One region of the Staphylococcus sp. aM genome, then DNA from elsewhere that is predicted to be linked to it. Evidence: predicted binding sites of a transcription regulator. Region 1 holds the regulator's gene; each other region holds the start of a gene.
What was found. The regulator CtsR, encoded in region 1, represses protease genes until heat stress. The targets are predictions, from matches to a motif close to ATGGTCAATAAAGGTCAAACA.
Positions count from the first base shown of each region.

Region 2: a site for CtsR is predicted at 1,969-1,989, ahead of clpP (ATP-dependent Clp endopeptidase proteolytic subunit ClpP). Genes of this name have one in related genera too.
Region 3: a site for CtsR is predicted at 1,907-1,927, ahead of clpB (ATP-dependent chaperone ClpB). Genes of this name have one in related genera too.

Region 1 is NZ_CP121447.1:2,244,978-2,248,270, forward strand. It holds gene P7F85_RS11045 (protein arginine kinase) at 1-450, opposite strand, end outside; gene P7F85_RS11050 (UvrB/UvrC motif-containing protein) at 443-1,000, opposite strand; gene P7F85_RS11055 (CtsR family transcriptional regulator) at 1,021-1,482, opposite strand; gene P7F85_RS11060 (NupC/NupG family nucleoside CNT transporter) at 1,638-2,852, shown strand; gene pdxT (pyridoxal 5'-phosphate synthase glutaminase subunit PdxT) at 2,909-3,293, opposite strand, start outside.
Region 2 is NZ_CP121447.1:1,983,358-1,986,650, reverse strand. It holds gene P7F85_RS09820 (gluconeogenesis factor YvcK family protein) at 1-507, shown strand, start outside; gene whiA (DNA-binding protein WhiA) at 649-1,593, shown strand; tRNA gene P7F85_RS09810 (tRNA-Arg) at 1,774-1,845, opposite strand; gene clpP (ATP-dependent Clp endopeptidase proteolytic subunit ClpP) at 2,035-2,625, shown strand; gene P7F85_RS09800 (hypothetical protein) at 2,734-2,922, opposite strand; gene P7F85_RS09795 (TIGR01777 family oxidoreductase) at 2,942-3,293, opposite strand, start outside.
Region 3 is NZ_CP121447.1:1,869,883-1,873,175, reverse strand. It holds gene P7F85_RS09190 (acyltransferase family protein) at 1-1,605, shown strand, start outside; gene clpB (ATP-dependent chaperone ClpB) at 1,983-3,293, shown strand, end outside.

The DNA of each region.
Region 1 (3,293 bases):
TAAATGTTCATCATAGCTAATATCAAGTTGTTGGTCGATTTCATCATCTAGTGCTGACGCTTCTTTATACAATCTTTCTAATGATAAATCTGTACCAAGCGCTTGAATTCTAATATGATCTTCTTCATTAATCATGACACTAATAGATTCATCATCATTTAGTAGAACAGCCGATGCTGGTTGTTTGATCAACTCTGGACTTACCAAATGTTTAGCAACCAATTTCATTTTATTTTGTTGGTCCATCATATCTAGTCTTTTTAAAGTCATGCTAGGTAATGCATCTTGTACTTCATTTATTACTCTAAATCCATCTTGTTCTGTCGGAAACATGAGTGGGTGAACATGATTTTCAAGATTTCTTGCTAGGCGAATTCTTGAAGAAATGACCACTGGTGCTTCTTTATTCGTTTTCATCCACTCACTAATGTTAGGTTCTAAGTCACTCATCATGTTGCACCTCGCTCTCTTCACTTAGCGATTTGATTTCGTCTCGAACAATAGCTGCCTGTTCGAAATCTTGTTCATCTATTAATTGTTGTAAATATTGCTTTTTCTCTTCGATTTTCTTTTTAAGTGCAAGCTTATGATAAGAAGAGTGAGGTACCTTTCCTACATGTTCATATTGACCGCCTTGCACACGTCTTACTATGTCTAGGATGTCATCCTTAAATGTGGCATAGCAATTAGAACAACCAAATTTGCCTACATGTGCTATGTCTTTTAACGTCATATGACAAGTTGGACATCTTTTTTCTTCCTGAAATGCCATTTCTTGAAAATTAATACCATGTTTAGTTGCTAAATGTTGTAATATTTGCTTTACAACAAATGCTTCTTCTATATCATCTTGATGATGATAGGATGATTGCTCTTGGTGTGTCCATGGGTTATCACCTTGCGCACAAGTACTACACACCCATTTTTCTTGCATACCATCTTTACTTTTAACAGTTAATTTAACTTCAGCTTCATTTAAATGGCAATTTTCACAAAGCAAAAAGCAACACCTCAATTCCTCTAGTAATAATTTATGACAGGTAAAATTCGTTTAAGAATATTTGCTCTAATAATATCTCGAGAAACAATATCCATTTTTAACGTTTCTCGATCAATGGCAGCAATAATCATTTTTGCTTCTCTTTCATTCACAAGTCCTTTATCTAACAAGCCATCTATTAAATAAAGTGCTTGTTGTTGAGATATTGAAGGACCTATTAATTGAAGTAAATGATTAATATAACCTGTTTCATCTTTGTTTTCAATTTTCGTGATTCGGATGTATCCTCCACCACCACGTTTACTTTCTATTTCGTAACCATGCTCATTTGTAAATCTAGTTTTAATCACATAGTTTAATTGAGAAGGGACGCAGTCAAAACGTTGAGCAATATTTGCTCTTTGAATTTCCACCACATCTTCATTGGTTTCTTCAAATAAATGTTTAATGTACTGTTCTATGATGTCGGACATATTATGCATGATTATCACCTCTTTTTGACCTTCTTTGACTATATTATATGACCAACTTTGACCATTTTCAATTAATTTGATTTTAAATTTTTAAAATTTATGATGTTAGCGCTTATTTTTTATTGTATGATAGACAATAGAATAAATTAAAGGAATGAAAAAACATGCACATTCTCATTGGGATTATTGGAATTATTTTCTTCTTAGCACTCGCGTACTTATTTAGTTCAGATAGAAAGAATATTCGTTGGCAATATGTTGGACTATTATTAGTTATTCAATTAATTTTCGCCTTCATTTTATTAAAAACAAACATTGGTATTACAGTCATTGGTGGTATTGCTAATGGTTTTGGTTATTTGCTATCTAAAGCAGCAGAAGGCGTTAACTTCGTTTTCGGTGGTTTTAAATATGTAGATCCTAAAAATCCACCATTTTTCTTTAACGTTTTATTACCAATTGTATTTATTTCAGCATTAATTGGGATTCTACAATACACTAAAATTTTACCATTTATAATTAACGTATTAGGTTTCCTTATTTCAAAAATCAATGGTATGGGACGTTTGGAATCATACAATGCAGTAGCAGCAGCAATTTTAGGTCAATCTGAAGTGTTTATTTCTTTAAAACAACAACTTCCTTATATACCTAAACAACGTTTGTATACTTTAACAGCATCTGCAATGTCTACAGTATCTGCTTCAATTATAGGTGCTTATTTCACATTAATTGAACCGAAATACGTTGTAACAGCTGTTGTATTAAACTTATTCGGTGGTTTCATCATCGCTTCAATCATTAACCCTTATCAAGTTAATGAAGAGGATGATAAATTATTAGTAGCCGAAAGTGAAACGAAAAATCAATCTTTCTTTGAAATGCTTGGGGAGTATATTCTAGATGGATTTAAAGTGGCAGTCATTGTAGGTGCGATGCTTATCGGATACATCGCAATTATCGCGTTACTAAATGGCTTAGTAAGTGGTACTTTCAGTTTACTTTCACATGGCGCAATCAAATGGGATTTCCAAACTTTAATTGGATTTGTATTTGCTCCATTTGCATTCTTAGCAGGTGTCCCATGGAACGACGCAGTACAATCAGGTTCTGTTATGGCAACTAAATTATTATCAAATGAATTCGTTGCAATGCAGGCATTAGGTAAGTTAAATGGCATTTCAGAACACGCTAAAGGTGTTACTTCAGTATTCTTAGTATCATTTGCTAACTTTAGCTCGATTGGTATTATTTCTGGTGCTATTAAATCATTAAATGATAAAAAAGGTGACGTTGTTGCAAGATTCGGATTAAAATTATTATTCGGTGCGACATTAGTATCATTTATTTCAGCAGCAATTGCTGGATTCTTCATCTAATGAACAAAGGCAATGTATGAAAGAGCATTTAAACTCAATCATACATTGCCTTATTTTTATTTTTGAATCATATGGTTTATAAAATAATCAGTTACACGATAACCATCTGTTAATTCTGGATGAAATGATACACCTAAATATTCACCTTGTTTAACTGCAACGATTTTATCGCCAACTTTACTTAATATTTCAACATTGTCAGCTACCTTCGCAATTTGAGGTGCTCTAATAAAAACACCTTCTATATCCTTAGCTATGCCTTTGATATCTAATTCCGATTCAAAGCTATCGACTTGTCTACCAAACGAATTACGTTCAACTGTAATATCTAATTTATTTAAATAGCCTTCTTCACCTTCAACATCACTAGCCAATACGATTAAACCTGCACAAGTACCAAACATAGGTAAATCTGATTGCTGTAACTTTTCTTTAAAACCA
Region 2 (3,293 bases), 260 kb from region 1:
GAACCAATGGAAGAAGCAGTGGAAGCGTTAGAAGAAGCAGACTTAATCGTTTTAGGCCCAGGTTCGTTATATACGAGTGTCATTTCTAACTTATGTGTGAAAGGTATATCACATGCACTATTAAATTCATCTGCGCCTAAACTATATGTATCTAATGTAATGACACAGCCAGGTGAAACTGATGGTTATGATGTGAAAGAACATATTAATGCATTACATCGACAAGCAGGACAATCATTTGTCGATTACGTCATTTGCTGTACTGATCAATTTAATGATAATGTTTTACAAAAATATAGAGAAAAACATTCAGAACCGGTTGACGTTAACGTTGATGAATTAAAACAGGACGGTATTAAAGTGATTACTGCATCTAATCTAGTTGAAATATCAGATGAACATTTAGTAAGACACAATACCAAAGTATTATCTACTTTGATATATGAAGTCGCACTTGAATTAATTAGTACAATTCAATTTGATCCTAACAGCAAACGTCAGCAGTAGTCATGATGAGAGGATATGAGAGTTAGAATTTATTTAAGTCTGTAAATTCAATGAATGAAAAATAATTTAAATGAGATTAATTTAGAAAAAAGTCATTGCGAAAGAATCATGTAGGCGATGATAGGAAGGAATGAGTGTTCTATGAGCTTTGCATCAGATATGAAAAATGAATTAACTCGTATAGATGTAGATGAAGCTAATGCGAAAGCAGAGCTCAGTGCATTAATTCGTATGAATGGGGCACTTAGTTTGTCCAATCAACAGTTTGTGATAAATGTTCAAACTGAAAATGCCACAACTGCTAGAAGAATCTATTCACTGATTAAGCGTATCTTTAATGTTGAAGTAGAAATATTAGTACGTAAAAAAATGAAATTGAAGAAAAATAATATTTACATTTGTCGTACAAAGATGAAAGCACGAGAGATTCTTGATGAATTAGGAATTTTAAAAGAAGGCGTATTTACACATGAAATTGATCCAGAGATGATTCAAGATGATGAAATGAGACGAAGTTACTTGCGTGGCGCATTTTTAGCAGGGGGTTCTGTCAATAACCCTGAAACATCTTCATATCATTTAGAAATCTTTTCTCAATTTGAGAATCATTCTGAAGGATTAACTAAGTTGATGAATAGTTACGAATTAAATGCAAAACATCTTGAACGTAAAAAGGGTAGTATCGTTTATTTAAAAGAAGCGGAAAAAATATCTGACTTTTTAAGTTTAATTGGTGGATATCAAGCACTACTCAAATTTGAAGACGTACGTATTGTACGTGATATGAGAAATTCCGTTAATCGATTAGTAAACTGTGAAACAGCCAATTTAAATAAAACTGTGAGCGCAGCTATGAAACAAGTTGAAAGTATTCAATTAATTGACCAAGAAATTGGTTTAGATAATTTGCCAGATCGTTTACGTGAAGTCGCGAAATTACGTGTTGAACATCAAGAAATTTCTTTAAAAGAATTAGGTGAAATGATTTCCACAGGACCTATTTCTAAATCAGGTATGAACCATCGATTAAGAAAATTAAACGAATTAGCAGATAAAATCCGAAACGGCGAGAAGATTGAATTATAAAAAACTATCCCAATGGTATGAGATTCAGAAAAATATATCATATTGAAATGATAAAATAAAAGCCATGTCTCATTGATAGAACACATTGTGTAATCATGTATTCTAAATTTGAAGATCATGGCTTTCTTCTGTTAATTTGAATCACTACATAAGCAGTCTTTGTATTTAACCATATATGAGCCCCCTCGAAGGGAATCGAACCCCTATTCTAAGAACCGGAATCTTATGTGTTATCCATTACACTACAAGGGGAAAATAGATAAAGCTTATTTCTGTACTAAATGATATAAAATCAGTACAATCAAAAATAGTTATTTCTAGTGTACAAAAGTAATTCACTTAACGTCAATTAGCAATTAAACTAAAAGAACTTTATTTTTGACCATTTTTGACTTTTAGGTTAAAATATGAAGTAACAGTTATTACAAGGAGGAAATATAGATGAATTTAATTCCTACAGTTATTGAAACAACAAATCGTGGTGAACGTGCGTATGACATTTATTCACGATTATTAAAAGACCGTATTATTATGTTAGGTTCACAAATTGATGATAACGTTGCTAACTCAATTGTATCTCAATTATTATTCTTACAAGCCCAAGACTCTGAAAAAGATATTTACTTATATATCAATTCACCAGGGGGAAGCGTGACAGCTGGCTTTGCTATCTATGATACAATTCAACATATCAAACCAGATGTTCAAACAATTTGTATTGGTATGGCTGCGTCAATGGGTTCATTCTTATTAGCAGCAGGTGCAAAAGGTAAACGTTATGCTTTACCAAACGCTGAAGTAATGATTCACCAACCATTAGGTGGTGCACAAGGTCAAGCAACTGAAATCGAGATTGCTGCCAACCATATTTTAAAAACTCGTGAAAAATTAAATCGTATTTTTTCTGAAAGAACAGGTCAATCTATTGAAAAAATCCAACAAGATACTGATCGTGACAATTTCTTAACAGCTGAAGAAGCTAAAGCATATGGTTTAGTTGATGAAGTTATGGAACCAGAAGGTAAACAATAATATTTCTATTTAATTAGACATATTAATCGAAGTTCAATAAAAAGAAGTCAGGACCGTCATTTAAGGTCCTGACTTCTTTTTTATTTAAATTGATTTGCTTGAAATTAACTATTTTAACTTATGTCTCAATCCATTAATTGAAATATACGAGACTATAAGACCAATAATGATAAATAGGACAGAGAGTAATATCATAATTATTGTTTGATCAAATACTAAGACACCATTCAAAATACAGATTAGGCCTGCTATTATCATTAAAATGTATGTGAGTTTGTCATTTTGATTGTTTTCCATTGTTGTTGTACCTCTTAATTTAATTTCTGATTAAATCATCTAGTGCATTTTTAAGATTATTATACATGAAATTAAATCCTAGTGCTTCGAGTTTATTTGGTAATACCTTTTGTGTATCTAAAACAACGGTAGACATTTCACCAAGTACTAGTCTCATTGCAAAGCTTGGAACCCATGTTTCATGAGGTTTATGCATTGCACGAGCTAACGTATAACCGAATAAATTCTGACGTTCAGGTATTGGTGCAGTTAAGTTAAATGGGCCTTTGGCTTTGTCATTACCAATTGTAAATAATATTGCACGTGTTAAATCATCAATGTGAATCCATGAATACCATTGGAAACCAGATCCTAATTTACCACCGACATAA
Region 3 (3,293 bases), 380 kb from region 1:
GAGTATGAAGAAACGGGTATCATTAATTTAAAGAATTTCTGGTTACGTCGATTAAAGCGTCTAGTACCAGCAGTATTAGTTTTATTATTAGTAGTAGGTATAGCCACATTACTATTCAAATCTGAAGATATAGTTAGAGTGAAACATGATATTATAGCTGCTATATTCTATGTATCAAATTGGTGGTATATAGCTAAAGATGTTAACTACTTTGAACAGTTCTCATTCATGCCATTAAAACATCTTTGGTCGTTAGCGATAGAGGAACAATTTTATTTATTTTTCCCTGTCGTTTTAATTACATTATTGCTAACTATAAAGAAATATCGCAATATTACATTAATTTTTTGGATTATTTCATTATTATCACTCATGCTAATGATTGTGATTTCACAACCACATCTTAATCATTCTAGAGTGTATTTTGGAACTGATACGAGACTACAAACATTATTATTAGGTGTGATTTTAGCTTTCTTATGGCCACCATTTAAGCTAAAGGCTGAACCACCTAAAGTGTTACAGCGAGCGATAGACGGCGTAGGATTATTTGGACTGGCCTTTTTAATCTTATTGTTCTTTACAGTTCAAGATGAAAGCGACTGGATATATGATGGTGGATTTTATATTATTTCTGCTATGACGTTGTTGATAATCGCAAGTGTTGTTCATCCATCTACATTAGTATCGAAGTTATTAGGTAATCCATTATTTGTTTATATCGGTAAACGTTCATATAGTTTATATTTATGGCATTTCCCTATTATTAGCTTTGTACATAGTCATTTTATTGCAGGTCAAATTCCATTCTATGTTTACATTGTGGATATTATTTTAACAGTATTATGTGCTGAAGCTTCTTATAGATATATCGAAACACCATTTAGAAAAGAAGGTTTAAAGGCATTTACGTTGAAACGTAAATACAAACCTGCACTTATAAGAACGATTGCAATTATGATATGTATCATTCCATTTGCATTTATTATGGGTGGTGCGTTTGATGGTTTAGGAAAAGATAAAATCGATCAAAAATCAAATTCATTTAATACTGATTTAGAAGATAAATATTTAATAAGAATGATTCCAATAGATAAAATTGGCCAAAAAAATAGTAAGGACACAGATGTGTATACTGATATTAGTCCATTGTTAATCGGTGATTCGGTAATGGTAGATATTGGTGAGAACTTTAAAGATAGGGTACCTAAAGCTAAAATTGATGGTAAGGTTGGTCGTAATTTGTATCAAGCTATTCCACTAGTAGAAGCTAATTATAAACAATATAATAAAAAAACAGACCAAGTTATTTTAGAATTAGGTACTAATGGAGATTTTAATAAAAAGCAACTTGATGATTTAATTAATAAATTTGGAGATGCGCAAGTATATTTGGTCAATACTAGAGTACCAAGAGGGTACGAGGATCATGTCAATAAACTAATGGCAGATGCAGCTAAAGAAAAAAGTAATGTAACATTAATCGATTGGTATAAAAGATCAGAAGGACATACAGAATACTTTGCGCCAGATGGCATACATTTAGAACATAGTGGTGTAGAAGCCTTAACAGATGAAATTTTAAGTAAGATTAAAAAGAAATAATCATCCAACAAATTAATAAATCAAACTAATCATACGTGTTTGACTTTACTAAAATATATTGAATGGTGAATAAATTTATAAAGAAAGCCCGAGATAAATAGATATCTCGGGTTATTTTCTATTATTTAACGAAACAGTTAAATATAGTTATTAATGCTTTGTTTGTTGTTTGAATTATTGGGAAATAGAATAATAAAAGGTTTGATTCATCACATTTGATATTAAAAATAAACCTAAAAAATATTACAAAAAACAAGCTTAAGTTGTTGATAATTTATTAGAAGGGGACTATAATATAGTTAAGGTCAAAGAAAGTCAAAGTCAAATCGAAATTTTTTTACCTTTGACCGACTCTAAAATAATAGAGGTGAAAACAATTGGATATCAATAAAATGACATATGCTATACAAGGTTCATTACAAAGAGCCATTGAGTATAGTAAAGAATTTGAATTACAAAATATCGAAATTGAAGCAATTTTAAAAGCGACATTAAATGAAAGTGAAAGTTTAATTAAGAGTGTTCTAGAACGTGCAAATATTGATGTAGAAGAACTAGAAAAAGCTTATGATAATAAATTAAAAGCTTATCCAACTGTACAAGGAGATAATGTACAGTATGGTCAATATATAAGTGCAAAAGCGAATGAATTGATGAATAAATCTGAAACATATATGAATGAATATGATGATGAATTTATTTCAATGGAACATGTACTTCGTGCAGCAATGGACATTGATCAAACTACACAAAACTTTATAGGTAATAAAACTGAAGTGGTTAAAGAAATTATTAATAAAATAAGAGGGGGAAATCATGTGACTAGTCAGAACCCAGAAGTAAATTATGAAGCATTAGAAAAATATGGACGTGACTTAGTAGAAGAGGTACGTCAAGGTAAAATGGATCCGGTCATTGGCCGTGATGAAGAAATTCGTAACACAATTCGTATATTAAGTCGTAAAACAAAAAACAATCCAGTGCTAATTGGTGAACCAGGTGTTGGTAAAACAGCGATTGTCGAAGGATTAGCACAACGTATTGTTAAAAAGGACGTACCGGAATCATTATTAGATAAAACCATTTTCGAACTTGATTTAAGTGCATTGGTTGCAGGTGCCAAATTTAGAGGTGAATTCGAAGAGCGCTTAAAAGCAGTACTTAAAGAAGTTAAGGAATCTGATGGTAGAATTATATTATTTATAGATGAAATTCATATGTTAGTAGGTGCTGGTAAAACAGATGGCGCAATGGATGCCGGAAATATGTTGAAACCAATGTTAGCACGTGGTGAATTACATTGTATTGGTGCTACAACATTAAATGAATATAGAGAATATATCGAAAAAGATTCAGCTTTAGAACGTCGTTTCCAAAAAGTGGGTGTCAGTGAACCTGATGTAGAAGATACAATATCTATTCTACGTGGCTTGAAAGAGCGCTATGAAGTGTATCATGGTGTACGTATTCAAGACCGTGCATTAGTTGCAGCAGCAGAACTTTCCGACAGATATATTACTGATAGATTTTTACCTGATAAAGCCATTGACTTGGTTGACCAAGCATGTGCCACTATACGTACTGAAATGGGTTCAAATCCAACTGAATTAGACCAAGTTAATCGACGTGTAATGCAATTAGAAATTGAAGAAAGTGCATTGAAAAATGAATCTGACAACGCTAGTAAA